DNA from 2 places in the Streptomyces sp. NPDC059477 genome. Region 2 is predicted to be linked to the other one. Evidence: riboswitches for the same ligand, from Rfam matches in the RefSeq annotation. Region 2 holds a riboswitch; the other holds the start of a gene.
The links. A riboswitch is a leader RNA that binds a small molecule or an ion and turns the genes downstream of it on or off. The one in region 2 is predicted to bind cyclic di-AMP.
Positions count from the first base shown of each region.

Region 1: linked by a shared signal. The riboswitch ahead of ACFXAZ_RS29255 (M23 family metallopeptidase) and the one ahead of ACFXAZ_RS35045 (C40 family peptidase) in region 2 are both predicted to bind cyclic di-AMP.

Region 1 covers NZ_JBHYUG010000075.1:20,393-27,951, reverse strand. The annotation lists gene ribA (GTP cyclohydrolase II) at 1-607, opposite strand, end outside; gene ACFXAZ_RS29275 (MarR family winged helix-turn-helix transcriptional regulator) at 759-1,304, opposite strand; gene ACFXAZ_RS29270 (dihydrofolate reductase family protein) at 1,412-2,581, shown strand; tRNA gene ACFXAZ_RS29265 (tRNA-Met) at 2,651-2,724, shown strand; gene ACFXAZ_RS29260 (PP2C family protein-serine/threonine phosphatase) at 3,065-4,225, shown strand; cyclic di-AMP (ydaO/yuaA leader) riboswitch at 4,450-4,606, shown strand; gene ACFXAZ_RS29255 (M23 family metallopeptidase) at 4,619-5,668, shown strand; gene ACFXAZ_RS29250 (PrsW family intramembrane metalloprotease) at 5,684-7,129, opposite strand; gene trmB (tRNA (guanosine(46)-N7)-methyltransferase TrmB) at 7,179-7,559, opposite strand, start outside.
Region 2 covers NZ_JBHYUG010000114.1:872-8,430, reverse strand. The annotation lists gene bioB (biotin synthase BioB) at 1-933, opposite strand, end outside; gene ACFXAZ_RS35065 (8-amino-7-oxononanoate synthase) at 1,179-2,306, shown strand; gene ACFXAZ_RS35060 (DUF397 domain-containing protein) at 2,422-2,646, opposite strand; gene ACFXAZ_RS35055 (helix-turn-helix domain-containing protein) at 2,656-3,531, opposite strand; gene ACFXAZ_RS35050 (ATP-binding protein) at 3,744-4,238, shown strand; gene ACFXAZ_RS35045 (C40 family peptidase) at 5,980-6,453, opposite strand; cyclic di-AMP (ydaO/yuaA leader) riboswitch at 6,457-6,663, opposite strand; gene ACFXAZ_RS35040 (hypothetical protein) at 7,001-7,309, opposite strand; gene ACFXAZ_RS35035 (ATP-dependent Clp protease proteolytic subunit) at 7,317-7,559, opposite strand, start outside.

The DNA.
Region 1 (7,559 bases), on a different contig from region 2:
TGACCCCGAGGCCCCGGAGCTGCTCGGCCTTGTCCGGATTGTTGGACAGCAGATCAAGACCGGTGATACCGAGGGCGCCCAGCATCTGGGCCGCCACCGTGTAGTCGCGGGCGTCCTCCGGGAGGTCGAGGGCCGCGTTGGCCTCGTACGTGTCCAGGCCCTGGTCCTGGAGGGCGTACGCGTCGAGCTTGTTGTAGAGACCGATGCCCCGGCCCTCCTGGCGGAGGTAGAGCAGGACGCCGCCGCGCTCGGCGATGCGCTCGACGGCCTCGCGGAGCTGCGGGCCGCAATCGCAGCGGGCGGAGCCGAGGACATCGCCGGTCAGGCACTCGGAGTGCAGCCGCACCAGGGGCGTCGCGCCGGGCGCGGGGGTGCCGAGGACGACGGCGAGGTGTTCGCCCCCGTCCGTCAGCCCGTGGAAGGTGACCAACTCGGCGTCGACGCCGTACCCGTCCCCGAAACGGAGCGGAACACGGACGCGGGTACGGATGGCGGCGGCGGGGGCCGAGCCGCCCTCCACCGGACCGCCCTCGACCGAGCCACCCTCCACCGGGCCACCCTCCACCGAGCCGCCCTCGACCGGGCTGTCTGCTGAGCTGTCGGACATACGAGTCTCCGAGCGGTGCGCGTCGCTGCTGACTGCTTCAGATTTGAAGCAGTTCATCGGACGAACGCGACCATACGTCACACTTGAAAGTTGAAGCAACCCGATTTACGGCAATGTGCGGGCACCACAAGAGGAGCGATCGACGGATGCCTCAAGAGCAGGGCGACGACCGCCGCAACCACGGCAGATCCCCACCCGCCCCACCCGTACCCTGACCCGCATCCCCGCCCCCGCCCCCGGGCCCCGCCCCCTCCAGCCCCCGCGTGACCACAGTGAAGATCTCCTCCAACTGCCCCACCTGCTCCGGAGTGAGCCGGTCGAACAGCGCCGCCCGGACCGTCTCCACATGACTCGGCGCGATCCGCTCCAGCAGAGCCATCCCCGCGTCCGTGAGCGCGGCGATGCTGCCGCGCCGGTCCCCGGGACAGTCCTCGCGCCGGACCAGCCCGTCCCGCTCCAGCCGCGTGACGGCGTACGTCAGCCGGCTGCGGGTGATCTTCAGCCGCCCGGCGAGGTCGGTCATCCGCAGCCGGCGGTCCTCGGCCTCGGAGAGGTGGGCCAGGATGGAGTAGTACAGATGCGGCATACCGGCCTCCTGCTGGAGCTGCCGGTCGAGCGCGTCCTCCAGAAGCAGAGCGCCCCCCACGTACGCACGCCAGGCGCGCTGTTCCTCCGGGGTGAGCCAGCGAGTCGTCATGGCGCCAGTGTAGTTTTGCTTAAAACTTGAATCAAATGTGCACCACAAATGCGCACCACAAATGCGAAATGCGAACCACACACCACATGTGAACCAGAGGGAAGCCCATGCCCCACCCCCACGTCCTCCTCTCCGCCGCCGTCTCCCTCGACGGCTACCTGGACGACACCGGCCCCGACCGCCTGCTGCTCTCCGGCCCGGCCGACTTCGACCGGGTGGACGAGGTACGGGCGTCCGTCGACGCGATCCTGATCGGCGCCGGCACGATCCGCGCCGACAACCCCCGGCTGCTCGTGAACTCCCCCGAGCGCCGCGCCGCCCGGATCGCCGCCGGACGGCCCGCGTACCCGCTCAAGGTCACCGTCAGCGGCTCGGGCGACCTCGACCCCACCGCCAGGTTCTGGCACACCGGCGGCGCCAAGCTCCTCTACACCACGGACAAGGGCGCCGAACGCGCCCGAACGAACGGCCTGCCCACCCCCACCCCCGACACCACCCCCACCCCCGACACCGCCACCGAGATCGTCCCCCTGGGCCCCGACCTCGACTGGCACACCCTCCTCACCCACCTCCACGACCGGCACGGCGTCCGGCGGCTCATGGTCGAGGGCGGCGGAACGGTCCACACCCAGCTCCTCACCCAGGGCCTCGCCGACGAACTCCACCTCGTCCTCGCCCCGCTGTTCGTCGGCGACCCGGCCGCTCCCCGCCTCTTCGGTCCGGGCGGCTACCCGCCCGGCCGGCTGCGGCTGCTGGAATCCCGGCGGATCGAGGACGTCGTCCTCATGCGCTACGAGCCCACCGCCCCCGGCCCGGCCGAGGTCCCGTTCGCCGCCGACCGGCACTGGCTCCGGCTGGCCTGCGCCCTGGCGGCGGACTGCCCGCCCTCGCGGACCGCGTTCAGCGTGGGCGCGGTCGTCGTCGCCGCGGACGGCACCGAACTGGCCCGGGGCCACTCCCGCGAGGGCGCCGACCCCGTCGTACACGCCGAGGAGGCGGCCCTCGCGAAGATCGACCCCGCCGAACCACGCCTGCCCGGCGCGACCGTCTACTCCAGCCTGGAACCCTGCGCACACCGCGCGTCCCGGCCCCGCCCCTGCGCCCGGCTGATCCTGGACGCGGGCGTCCGCCGCGTGGTGACCGCGTGGCGCGAGCCGGACACCTTCGTCACAGCCGCCGACGGCACCGGCCTGCTGACCACGTCCGGCGCCACGGTCGTCGTACTCCCGGAGTACGAGCACCAGGCCAAGTCCCCGAACACCCACCTGCTGGGCTGAGCAGGACCCCCGTCCGCATACCTGTGTGCAGCACGTCCATTCCATGGCGTATGCTGGTGAACACAACGACGCGGGGTGGAGCAGCTCGGTAGCTCGCTGGGCTCATAACCCAGAGGTCGCAGGTTCAAATCCTGTCCCCGCTACTCAAGGCTCAGGGCCGGAATCCGGATCACGGATTCCGGCCCTGAGTGTTTTCCCGACCAACGGGTCCCCCCCCGTCCCACCCATCCCTCCATCCCCTCCCGTCTCCCCCCGTCCCCCACTTGGACCCCCACCCACCCCCACCCCCCGGCCGGTCGTCGTGTCATCCGGTCGGCCGCCCCGGCTCGCCGGGCCGCCCCGCTGCGGCAACCCTGGACCAAGGAGGCCGGGCCGGGACCGGCGAGGATCTGCGGCGGGAGACGAGGCGGGAGACGCGTGGTGGGGCCGGGTGAGGCGCAGGGTGAGGGGCCGTACACCGGGCCACCGGGGAGCGCGGCGGGCATGCAAGGGCCGCAGTCGCCGCAGTCGCCGCAGGGGCGGCCGGAGCGGTCGGGGAGCGTCTCCTACGCACGCCCGTTCGTACGGCTGCTGCCGGTCCTGCTGATCGTCGGCGGCGCGCTGTACGAGTACGTGACCCCGAAACAGTTCACCGGCGTGCCGTTCTTCACGGCCGCGCCCCTGGTCGCCGCGCCGCTGTTCGGGCGGCGCTACACCGTGCTGACCGGGATCGCGGCGGTGCTGGTGCTGTTCGTGGTGCATTTCGGGGTGGACCAGCCGTTCGCGGCGGAGACGATCACCGAGGTCGTCACGGTGGCGACCGTCGCGGTGCTGGCCGTGCTGATCAACACGCTGGTGCGGCGCAGCAGCGCCCGGCTGGCCTCCGCCCGGGAGATCGCCGAGGCCGCGCAGCGCGCGGTGCTGCCGGAACCCGACGAGCGGATCGGCGGTTTCGAGATCGCCGCCCGCTACGAGGCCGCGCAGGCGGGCGCGTTCATCGGCGGCGATCTGTACGCGGTGCAGGACACCCCGCACGGCGTCCGGCTGGTGCTCGGGGACGTGCGCGGCAAGGGCATGGGCGCGGTGGCCGCCGTGGCCGTGCTGATCGGGGCGTTCCGCGAGGCCGCCGAGCAGGAGGCGACGCTGGAGGCGGTCGCCGCGCGGCTGGAGCGGGCGCTGGCCCGCGAGGGCACCCGGCGGGACGGGCTCGACGCCTTCGAGGGGTTCACCACCGCCGTGCTCGCCGAGATCCCGCACGGCCACGGGATCGTACGGATGGTCAACCGCGGCCACCCCGGGCCGCTGCTGCTGTACGCCGACGGCACGCTGTGCGCGCTGTCCGCCGACGAGCCCGCGCTGCCGCTGGGGATGGGGGATCTGGGCAGCTGGCCGGACCGGGCGCAGGAGGCGGAGTTCCCGGGCGGGGCCACGCTGCTGCTGTTCACCGACGGGCTGTCGGAGGCGCGGGACGGGCACGGGACGTTCTTCGAACCGGAGGAGCGGCTGGCGGGGCGGCTCTTCGGCGGGCCGGAGGAACTGGTGGCGGCCCTGGCCGAAGAGGTGCGTGGACATGCCGGGGGCTGGATGACGGACGACATGGCGCTGCTCGCGGTCCGGCGGCCGGGTCCGGCGTACGACCGGCCGGAGCTCGGTCACGGTGGGTAAGTGAGTGACTGCCCTCCGCATAACATCTGAGTCACCGTCAGAAATTGGCACTGCCCGAACGGCCCTGATGAGGCGGTCGACTCGCCCGATTTTCGCCGCTCATAGCCTGTACGTCCGGCGTAAGAGCGTTAAAGATCAAGTGGAAGCGCTTGGAAATCACCCCTGGGTTCTATTACTGTCCGATAACGCAGCGCGGTCGTCCCAGCCGTCACAAGAGTCGGCTCCGTGCTCAAGCGCCGAATTCCGCGAGGGAACCGGGGAACCACCAACTTGGGGTGAATCGGGCGTACGTCGCCATGGAGACATGGCTGATTGACGCGCGTAGGAGACCTTCCTCTCCGAACCCGTCAGCTAACCCGGTAGGCGATGAGGGAAGGAAAGGAGTACGCCTACGTGGCGTCCAACCGGCCTGCTCCAGGGGCCCCGTTCGTGCCCGCCCAGCGCACCGACGACACCGTCGTCTACGGCGGCCCCCGCACCGATGAGGGCCCGTGGGAGGAATGGAACCCCACCGCGGAGACCGTCCGCCCGGTCCGTGGCGGCCGGCATCGCGTCGCCAAGCAGCGCGGCGGACTCGCCCGCGGCGGACTGGCCCGCAGCTCCACGGTCCTCGGCGTCGGTGTCATAGCCGCCGTCGGCGCGGGCGGCATGGCCACCGCGCAGACCGGCAAGCCGCCGGTCGCCATCTCCCTGCCCGACCTCGCCACCTTCACGGACGACGGCGAGGACACCGCCGAGCCGGCCACCGCGATCGAGGCCACCCCGCTCAGCAGCCTCGGCGTCACCCCGGCCGACAGCGAGCAGGGCACCACCGACGCCGGTGAGGCGCTGCGCGCCCGGATCATGGCGCAGGCCGAGAGCCAGCAGGAGCAGCTCGACACCAAGGCCACCGAGGCGCTCCTGGCCGCCGCCGAGAAGGAGGCCGCCGAGGCCGCCGAGAAGGCGGAGCAGGAAGCCCGCGAGAAGGCCGCCGCCGAGAAGAAGAAGGCGGAGGAGGAAGCCGCGCGCAAGGCCGAGGAAGAGCGCCTCGCCGAGCTGGCAAGGCAGTTCGCGCTGCCGACCTCCTCGTACACCCTCACCTCGACCTACGGCCAGGCCGGCTCGCTGTGGTCCTCCGGCTACCACACCGGCCTCGACTTCGCCGCCCCCACCGGCACCCTCATCAAGGCCGTCCACTCCGGCACCATCACCCAGGCCGGCTGGGACGGTTCGTACGGCTACAAGACCGTGCTCACCCTCGATGACGGCACCGAGATCTGGTACGCGCACCAGTCCTCGATCAGCGTCAGCGTCGGCCAGCAGGTCACCACCGGCGATGTCATCGGACGGGTCGGCGCCACCGGCAATGTCACCGGGGCCCATCTGCACCTGGAGGTGCACACCGGGTCGGGTGGCGGCGTGGACCCGCTGGCCTGGCTGCGCGGCAAGGGCCTCAATCCCTGACGGCCCGCCTCGGCCTCAGGTGCGGTAAGGGTTGTGGTGGTACGCGGGGTGCGGTGTGACGGAAGCGCCGGGGCCCGGGTGACCGGTGCCGTGGCCGCCGTCGTGGCCGGTCCCGTAGCCGGTGCCGTAGCCGGTCCCGTATCCGCTGCCGTACCCGCCGCTCGGGTACGGCGGCCAGGGCGGGACCGGGGGCGGCGGGGCCGTGGCGTGGGCCGCGTGGGCCAGGGCCGGGGCCGCGAGGTCCCGGCGGCGCCACAGCTCGCCGAGCAGCTCCCGCTCGCGGGATACGAAGTCGGCGCGGGCCCGGCCCCGGCTGCCCCGCCGGCGCAGCACCGCGAGCGAGGTGGCGTACGCCTCGTACTCGGCCACCGCACGGGCCGCTTTTCTGCCGAGCCGGCGTCCGGCGTACTCGCGGGCGAGACGGCGGGCCCGCATCGAGCCGAGCGCGTAGGGCTCGGCGGGGGAGAACCAGCCGGTGGTGACATACGCGGGCAACTCCTCGCGCACCACCCGCAGCTCCCGCTGCCGGGTCCAGATCACCAGCCAGGTCAGCAGCGCGAACGCGGGGACCATGAAGGCGCCGTACACGGCGAAGAAGCCGTAGTCGCCGAAGGACGCGGAGCCGTTCCAGAACGCGTGCACGCCCATCGCGAGCAGCAGCCCGGACAGCGGCAGCAGCACCCGCCGCACCCGCTGGCGCTCCCCGGCCACCGCCGCGAGGCCGAAGCCGATGCCGGTGAGCACGGTGAACAGCGGATGCGCGAACGGCGACATGACGACGCGTACGAAGAAGGTGGCGACGGTGACCGAGGCGAGCCCGGCGTCGCCGCTGGACTGGTCGGTGCCGAAGGCGTTGCCGAGGTAGAGGATGTTCTCGGTGAAGGCGAAGCCGGTCGCGGTGATCCCGGCGATCACCACGCCGTCGACGATCCCGGTGAAGTCCCGTCTGCGGAACAGGAAGAGCAGCAGGATCGCGGCGCCCTTCGCGGACTCCTCGACCACCGGCGCTATCACCGTCGCCCCTAAGGTGTCCGCGCCGGCCGGGTCGGCGGTCGCGGTGGCTATCCACCGGGTCGCGAAGCTGTTGGCGACGATCGCTATCAGCGCCGCCGCGCAGGCCCCCCAGGCGAAGGCGAACACGACATTCCGCCAGGGGCCCGGCTCGACCCGGTCCAGCCAGCGGAACGCGCCGATCAGCAGCGGCACCGGCAGCACGGCCAGTCCCAGGCCCACCAGAAAGCCCTCGGTGCCGGTCTCCTGACGGACCAGCGCGAGGATGACCAGCCCCGACAGCGCGAGCAGGATGGCCAGCGAGCCGTGCCGCACCCGGCGCCAGGCGGTGGGGTGGGCCTGCGCGGCGCGCGTGTACCGGTAGCTCCAGCGCCGCCACCACCGCACCTGCCGGGGCGGGTCGGCGGGCGGACCGCAGGGATGGGTCGGGTACGGGGAATCGCTGGCCACGGCATCGACCCTAACGAGAGGGCGCACCGCCCGCGACGGTGCCCGGTGCTCAGCCGGCGTGGGGCCGCCGGGTCGCCGAACGGTCCAGGTGGTGCTGGTGGAAGGGGTTTTGCGCAGGGTTCTGGGCGGGGGTTCGGGCAGGGGTGTTGGCGGGGGCGTGGGCCGGGTTCCGGGCGGGGTTGTGGGCGGGGTTCTGGGCATGTTCCCCGTGCGGTACGCGGCGGAACATCACGTCGTTCACCACATGGCCCTTGTCCAGCCCCTGCCCCTCGAAGCGGGTGAGCGGGCGGAAACCGGGGCGGGGCGCGAAACCGCCGTCGGCCCGGGTGTTCACGAAGTCGGGGTGTGCCGTGAGGACTTCCAGCATCTGCTCGGCGTACGGCTCCCAGTCGGTGGCGCAGTGCAGCAGCGCGCCGGGCCGCAGCCGGGT
Region 2 (7,559 bases):
GTCGGCCCGGCCCGTCTGGCCCTCGGTGGTGAGGTAGTCGCCGAGGAAGATCGAGTTGGCCAGGTGCAGGGCGAGCGGCTGCAACGTGCGCAGATGGACCTCGCGCCCGCCCGCGATCCGCACCTCGATGTCCGGGCAGACGAACCGCACCATCGCCAGGATCCGCAGACACCGCTGCGGGGTCAGGTTCCACTCCTTGGCGAGCGGCGTGCCCTCGACCGGGATCAGGAAGTTCACCGGCACCGAGTCCGGGTCCAGGGCGCGCAGCGAGAAGACGACGTCGACCAGCTCCGCGTCCGACTCGCCCATGCCCGCGATCAGCCCCGAGCAGGCCGACAGCCCGGCCGCGTGCGCCTTGCGCACGGTGTCCACCCGGTCGGCGTACGTGTGGGTGGTCGTGATGTCGGCGTAGGTCGCCTCGGAGGTGTTCAGGTTGTGGTTGTAGGCGTCGGCGCCCGCCTCGCGCAGCCGTTCGGCCTGTCCGTCGGAGAGCAGCCCCAGACAGGCGCACACCTCGACGTCCTCGTGCTCGTCCTTGATGGCCTTGATGGTCCGCGAGACCCGGTCCACGTCCCGGTCCGTCGGGCCGCGCCCGCTCGCCACCAGGCACACCCGCTTGGCGCCGCCCGCCAGCCCCGCGGCAGCCGCGGCGGACGCCTCGTCGGGCTTCAGCCAGGTGTACTTCAGGATCCCGGCCGTGGAGCCGAGCCGCTGGGAGCAGTAGGAGCAGTCCTCCGGGCACAGGCCGGACTTGAGATTGACGAGATAGTTGAGTTTCACCCGCCGCCCGAACCAGTGCCGGCGCACCTTCCCGGCCGCGGCCACCACATCGAGCACGTCGTCGTCGGAGCCGGCGAGAACGGCCAGCGCCTCCTCGCGGGTCGGCAGCTCGCGCCGCAGCCCCTTGTCCACCAGCGTGTTCAGCAGGTCCATGAGGCCCGATCCTGGCCTACGGAGGCACTCCGGGCCAAGGAGAGTTCGTACAAAGGGGTGCGTTGGACGTGTGGGTATTGCCACACAGTGGGCGGCTGGTGGTACGGCTAGGGTCTGTTCACTGCCTACAAAATCCCGAGTGGATACCCGGGTGGATACCCGAGTGGATGGCCGAGGAGACACCCGGGTGGACAACCGCGTAGACACTCCTGCTAGATCCCACCCCTGTAGATCCCGGAGGGCCCATGGCGTTCGGCTGGATCGACGAGCAGGCGCAACTGCGCCGCCGGGCCGGGCTCGTACGGACCCTGCGTCCGCGCCCCGCCGACTCGCCGCTGCTGGACCTGGCGAGCAATGACTACCTGGGGCTGGCCCGGCATCCGGAGGTCGTCGAGGGCGCGGTCGGCGCCGCCCGTACCTGGGGCGCGGGCGCGACCGGTTCCCGCCTGGTGACCGGCAGCACCGCCCTGCACGCCGATCTGGAGCGCGAACTGGCCGCCTTCTGCGGCTTCGAGGCGGCCCTCGTCTTCTCCTCCGGGTACGCGGCCAATCTCGCCGCCGTCACCGCGCTGGCCCCGCACGGCACGCTGATCGTGTCCGACGCGGGCAATCACGCCTCCCTCATCGACGGCTGCCGGCTGGCGCGCGGCACCACCCAGGTGGTCCCGCACGCCGATCCGGAAGCGGTGGCCAAGGCGCTGCGGACCCATGCGGGGCCCGCCGTCGTGGTCTCCGACACGGTGTTCTCGGTCGACGGCGACGCGGCGCCGCTCGCGGGCCTCGCCGAGGCGTGCCGGGAGCACGGGGCGGGGCTGGTGGTGGACGACGCGCACGGGCTGGGCGTGCTGGGCGAGGGCGGCCGGGGCGCGGCCCGCGCGACGGGCCTCGCGGGCGCGCCGCACGTGGTCGTCACGGCCACGCTGTCGAAGTCGCTGGGCAGTCAGGGCGGTGTCGTCCTCGGATCGGCACCGGTCATCGACCACCTCGTCAACGCCGCCCGGACCTTCATCTTCGACACCGGCCTCGCCCCGGCGGCGGCGGGCGCGGCGCTCGCCGCCCTGCGGCTGCTCGGCCGCGAGCCCGAGCGGGCGGCGCGGGCGCGAGCCGTGGCGGCGGAGCTGCACACGCGGCTGACGGCACTGGGGCTGGCGGCGGTACGGCCCGACGCGGCGGTGGTGTCCGTGCGCGCGCCGTCCCCGGAGGGGGCCGTGCGGTGGGCGGCCGACTGCCGTGCCGCCGGGCTGGCCGTGGGCTGTTTCCGCCCGCCGTCCGTGCCCGACGGAGTCTCACGGCTGCGGCTGACAGCCCGCGCGGACCTCTCCGGGGAACAGGTGGAGCACGCCGTCCGGGTCATCGGCGAGACGCGGCCCTGAATCGGCGGACCACGGCCGGGCGCCGCCCGGGAGCGGAGGTGCGGTAGAGCACGTGCTGGTGGTGGTGCTGGTGGTGGTGCTGGTGGTGGTGCTGGTGGTGCTGGTGCCGCCGTGATCAGCGGAACGCGGCCGTGAAGCCCGCCCAGCTCTCGGGGGAGAAGAGCAGCGCGGGTCCGGCCGGATCCTTGGAGTCGCGCACGGCGAGCAGTCCGGCCCCGGGGCCGCGGGGCGGCCGGGCCGTCTCGACGCAGTTGTTCGCGCCGGTGCTGTAGCTGCTGCGCAGCCACCGCACGCCGTGCAGTCGGTCACTGGACAGTACGTGTCGAGGCAGTGCGGTCATGGTGCCTCCTTATGCGCCATATGAGCCGTCACTTATCCCGGCTATACCGGCGATGCGATCCAACGAGTCCTCGGGTGAAAGGGCGTGCCTCCGAAGGGTGTTGAAGGCCTCGCTGTAGGCCGTTAGGTCTTCTTTCCGCTCCAGATAGAGGCTACTAGTCAAGTGGTCGAGAACGACTACATCCAGATCAGAAGTGCGCGAAAATGAGAAAATAACGAAAGGGCCTGTGACGCCGACATGTGCCCCGGCGGAGAACGGCAGCACCTGGAGCCGTACCTGGGGCAGTCGCGCCGCCTCCGCGAGCCGCGCGAGCTGCCGCGCCATCACCCCGGGCCCGCCCACCTCCCGCCGCAGCACGGCTTCGTCCAGTACGGCGTTCAGCTCCAGCGGCGGCCTCCCGTGCAGTACGTCCTGCCTGGCCAGGCGCACTTCCACCAGCGCGTCCAGCCGCTGATCGTCCTGCCCCTCGACGGCCGCCCGGGTCACCGCGCGGGCGTACTCCCGGGTCTGGAGCAGCCCCGGGATCACCGATGTCTCCAGTGTGCGCATGGCGGTCGCCTGTGACTCCAGACTGATGAAATCGCGGTACGTCGGCGGCAGCACACCCCGGTAGGCGTGCCACCAGTGATGCCGCCCGCTCTCCTCCGAACCGGCCAGCACCACCAGCAGTTCCCGCAGGTCGGGGTCCTGCACGCCGTACGCGTCCAGGAGCAACCGCACATCGGCCGGTTTCACCCCGCTGGCGCCGGTCTCGATCCGGCTGACCTTCGACTGGTGCCAGCCGACCAGACCGGCCGCCTCGCCGCTGGTGAGCCCCACGCGGGTGCGCAGGGAACGCAGTTCTGCGCCGAGTTTCCGGCGGCGCACCACGGGACCGTGCTGCATGGGGTACTCCTTACTCCTTCCGGGTCGCCCAAATACGCTCTGCCGTCGCAGAGTTCACCGCATTGAGCGACAGATATATGCATATCTTGGTGGATCGCCGCCTAGAGCGCCGCGCTAGTGGCAGGCTGGCGATGTAGCACCAGTCCGGGACCGTACTCGAACCATCCGCTTCGTGTCGGACTGCGGTCCCGTGGGAAAGGGACGACGTCGCCATGGCAGATCTTCTGGAAGCATCCGTCACTCTGCCGAGCGATCCCGCCTCGGTCTCCGGGGCACGAGGGTATGCGGTCGACACCCTGGCCGAATGGGGGCTGCCACCGGACAGCGACCTCGCGGACAGCGTCCGGCTCATCGTCTCCGAACTCGCCACCAACGCCGTGCAACACACGTTCGGGCAGTCACCCACCTTCACGGTGGACCTGAAACTGGAGCGCGACGAGTTGCTCCGCATCGGTGTGACGGACAGTCACCCCCGTTTCCCCAAGCGCCTCCCCGCCGCGGTGCAGCAGGACAACGGCCGCGGTCTGGTCATCATCCGCTGGCTGGCCGCCGAATGCGGCGGAAAACTCAGAGTCCGCCCCACGGCGGAGGGCGGCAAGACGGTCTCCATCGAACTCCCCTGGCCCTTCCCGTCCCGCCCGGTCACCACGGCACTACGCCAACCGGAGGGAACGTTTCGCGGGCAGCCGGGGCCACGAGGGGTTTGAGTCTCGGGGAATGACGACGGCATCGGGTCGCCGGACGGTCAGGAAACGTTTCGGCGGAGCCGGAGGTGGCGGTGGGGGCTCACGGGGATGTGAGTGGCAGGGGCCGGGATCGGCGAGGCCCGGCGGGGCCGAGCTGGTCGGCAGGGGCGCGGATCGGGATGCGGGTGGCAGGGGCGCAGTGGGGTCTGGAAGCGGCGGGAGCGCCTGGAGTGGTGGCCCCGACCCGGGACCCCTCGCAGAGGCCGGGGCGAGCCGTGAGAGCGCCCATGCGCTGCCCGCCGGGGAGACCTCGGTGCGGGGCGCGGCCGATCCCGACGTGGGGTGAGCCCGTACGGGCGGGTCGCTGGGCGGCGCGCGGCCCGTGCGGGGTGGATGAGCCGAGGGGACGGGTGTCGCCTGAGGCTGGCGGGCGATCGGGGGCGTTTCCGTTGCGCTCGGCGAACGCGGGCGTCGCCCTTGCCGGGGCCGGGGCGCTCGGCCCCGGGCGCCTTCCCGCCGAGCGGCGCTGGGGTGGTACCGGGGGCCGGTCACATCTGGCCCGACGTCCGTCGACGGACCGTCAGGGCCACCCGACGTGACGGGTTTCCGCCGTCTACGGTTCCTGCGGGGTGCGGGCCCCCTGATGGCCCGAGCGGGCCCGTCATGCCCGTACGGCGTGGCGCCGGGCCGGGGTCGTTCCGCCCGGGTGCTGGTCCGCGCCCACGGGGCGGGCCGTGGTGCCGCCTTCTGCTTTCAAGCGAGGTCGACACGGGCGGGTGCCTCTGCGCGTCGGCAGCTCGGGCACGGGTGGTTGTCTCCGTGCCTGACGGTGGCTCGGGTACGGGCGGGTGCCCGGGGCTCGTCGGCAACTTGGCCACGGGCGGGGTGCCCGGCGCTCGTCGGCAGCTCGGCCAGGGGCCGTCGCCCACGCCCGTCGGCGGCTCAGGCGCGGGCGATTTCCCCCGCCCACGTCGGCAACCAGGCCACGGGTCGTTGTCGCCGCGCGCCCGTCGGCGGCTCGGTGAGGCGCCGTCACACGCCGCCGGCCGCCGACGCCCCGCGCGGGGTCGGGAACGACCCCGGGCACTGACGGCGCGTCGGAGACGCCGTCACCACCCCGCCGGGGTCGTTTCACTCGGTGCCGCCGTCGCGGCTGCCGGAACCTGCCGAGGTGGCCGCAGGCCATCCGGCAGCGAACCTCGTGGCCGTCGCCCTGCACCGCCCGGGCGGCCACACCCGATCGGCGTCCAGGGGCACGAGGTGCACCTCGTGCCCCTGAGGCAGCCTCAGACCCACGGCCCGCCGACGCCGTTGGTGAGGCCACACCCCGGCAGGGCAGCCACGCCCCGCCGACGCACCTCGCCGCAGGCAGGTCCACGCCGCCACCGCGACCCACACCCTCCGGCACCACGGGCACTCTCAGCCGGGCCGCCCCCGGCGCCACAGCACCCTCAGCAGCAAGGCCCGCCGCACGGCGTCACCGCACCCCAGCCAACCAGGGCCGCCGCATGGCATCACGGCACCCTCAGCCAACTCAGGCCGCCGCACGGCATCACGGCACCCTCAGCCGACCCAAGGCCGCCCACGGCGTCACCGAACCCAGCCGGCAAGGCCCGCCACACGGCGTCAGCGCACCCCAGCCAACCAGGCCCGCCCCAAGGCACCCCGGCACCCTCGATCAGCCCGCCCCGCCCAGGCCGCCCCCGGCACCGCGCACCCCGAAGGGGCCCGGTGCCATCGAGGCGGCCTCGCGGAGCGGGCGTCACTTCACACGGCCGTACCAGACGCTCTTGGTCCAGATCTTCTGGAGGCGGACCACGTCCCCGGTCTTCGGGGAGTGCCAGATCTTGCCCTTACCGGCGTAGATGCCGACGTGGTAGATGTTCGAGCCGAAGTGGAAGAACACCAGGTCACCGGCCTTGCGGCTGCCGGCCGAGATGTGTTTGGTCTTGTTGTACTGCTGGGCGGCCGTACGGGGCAGCTTCTTGCCGGCCTTGTTGAACGCGTACAGCGTCAGCCCTGAGCAGTCGAAGCGGTTGGGGCCGGTGGCTCCCCACTTGTAGGGCGAGCCCTTCTTCGAAGCGGCGACCTGGAGCGCCTTGGTCGCGTGTGTGGCGGCCGATGCCTCCGAGGCGAACCCCGGAACCATGACAGAGCCACCGACGGCGGCGAGCGTCAGTGCCGAGGCCGTACCGGCCCGTGCCATGAGCGACGGGACACGATTGAGCGCGGTCATGCGCAACCCTTCGTCAGCCGCCTGTGAAGGATGACCTGTCGGATTCGGGCTGGCGAAGTAGCCCGGCCGCCCGAAGGCGGCTTCACCCCAAGGACCGCTCGGAGCCGAACTGCGCTCCGGCGACCCGTCGTGCCCGGGTCCTCCACTCCTGCCGATCCACTCCTGTCGACCGGGCATCCGGGCGGCGGCAGGATTCGGCGTCCGCCCGGACCGCCCCGCCGCGGTGGCGGGGTCTTGTCGTCAGTCAGGGATCTTCACCTACACGTGACCTAAAAACCCAATGGAATCGGGGATTTGTGGCGTTACTCACCACTCATCCGTTCGGGTGGACAACCTGGTGTGCGAACGCGTGTCAAGGTGCGCGCGAGCCCTGGACCAGCACCGGAGCCCTCCCTTCCGCCCCGTCTGGGGCGCGTTGGACGAGCGTGCCGGTTCGGCAAAATGACCATCTGATACGCCGAATGGACGTAAGCCATTTGGTCCGTTTGACACCGGAGTCCGTCGTTCCGAGTAGCCGGACGAATCCGCGCACGCGCCTGACGGGGCCTCAACTGTCGGAGCGCGGGGGCAGCGAGACCCGCGCGGTGCGGCGCTCGCCGTCCAGCACGCGCAGCGCCCGCGCGAGCGTGGGCGAGGACATCTCCGACTCGCCCCGGTGGTGCATCAGCGCGAGCGCGTCACGCAGCTCGGCCGCCTTCGCCACCAGCGCCTGCGCGGCCCGCAGCGCGCGATACGTGTCGCCGGGCCGCGCCGGATTGATCCGGCCCAGCAGATCGACCGCGTCCAGATAACGGTCGATCAGTTCGCCCTCCGCGCGGGTCAGCGCGGGCAGCGGCGGGTGCTCGGGAGGCAGCATCCCCCGCTCACCCCGTCCCCGTCGTGCGGCGGCTGCCGATGATCCGGTCCACCAGCCCGTACTCCAGCGCCTCGGGCGCCGTGAGCACCAGATCCCGCTCCATGTCCGCGCTCACCCGGTCCCGCGGACGCCCGGTGTGCCGTACGAGCATCTCCTCCAGCCGGGTGCGCACCCGCGCCAGTTCCGCCGCCTGGATCGTCAGATCGCTGGTCCGTCCCTCGATCGGCTCGGGCAGCGACGGCTGACGGAC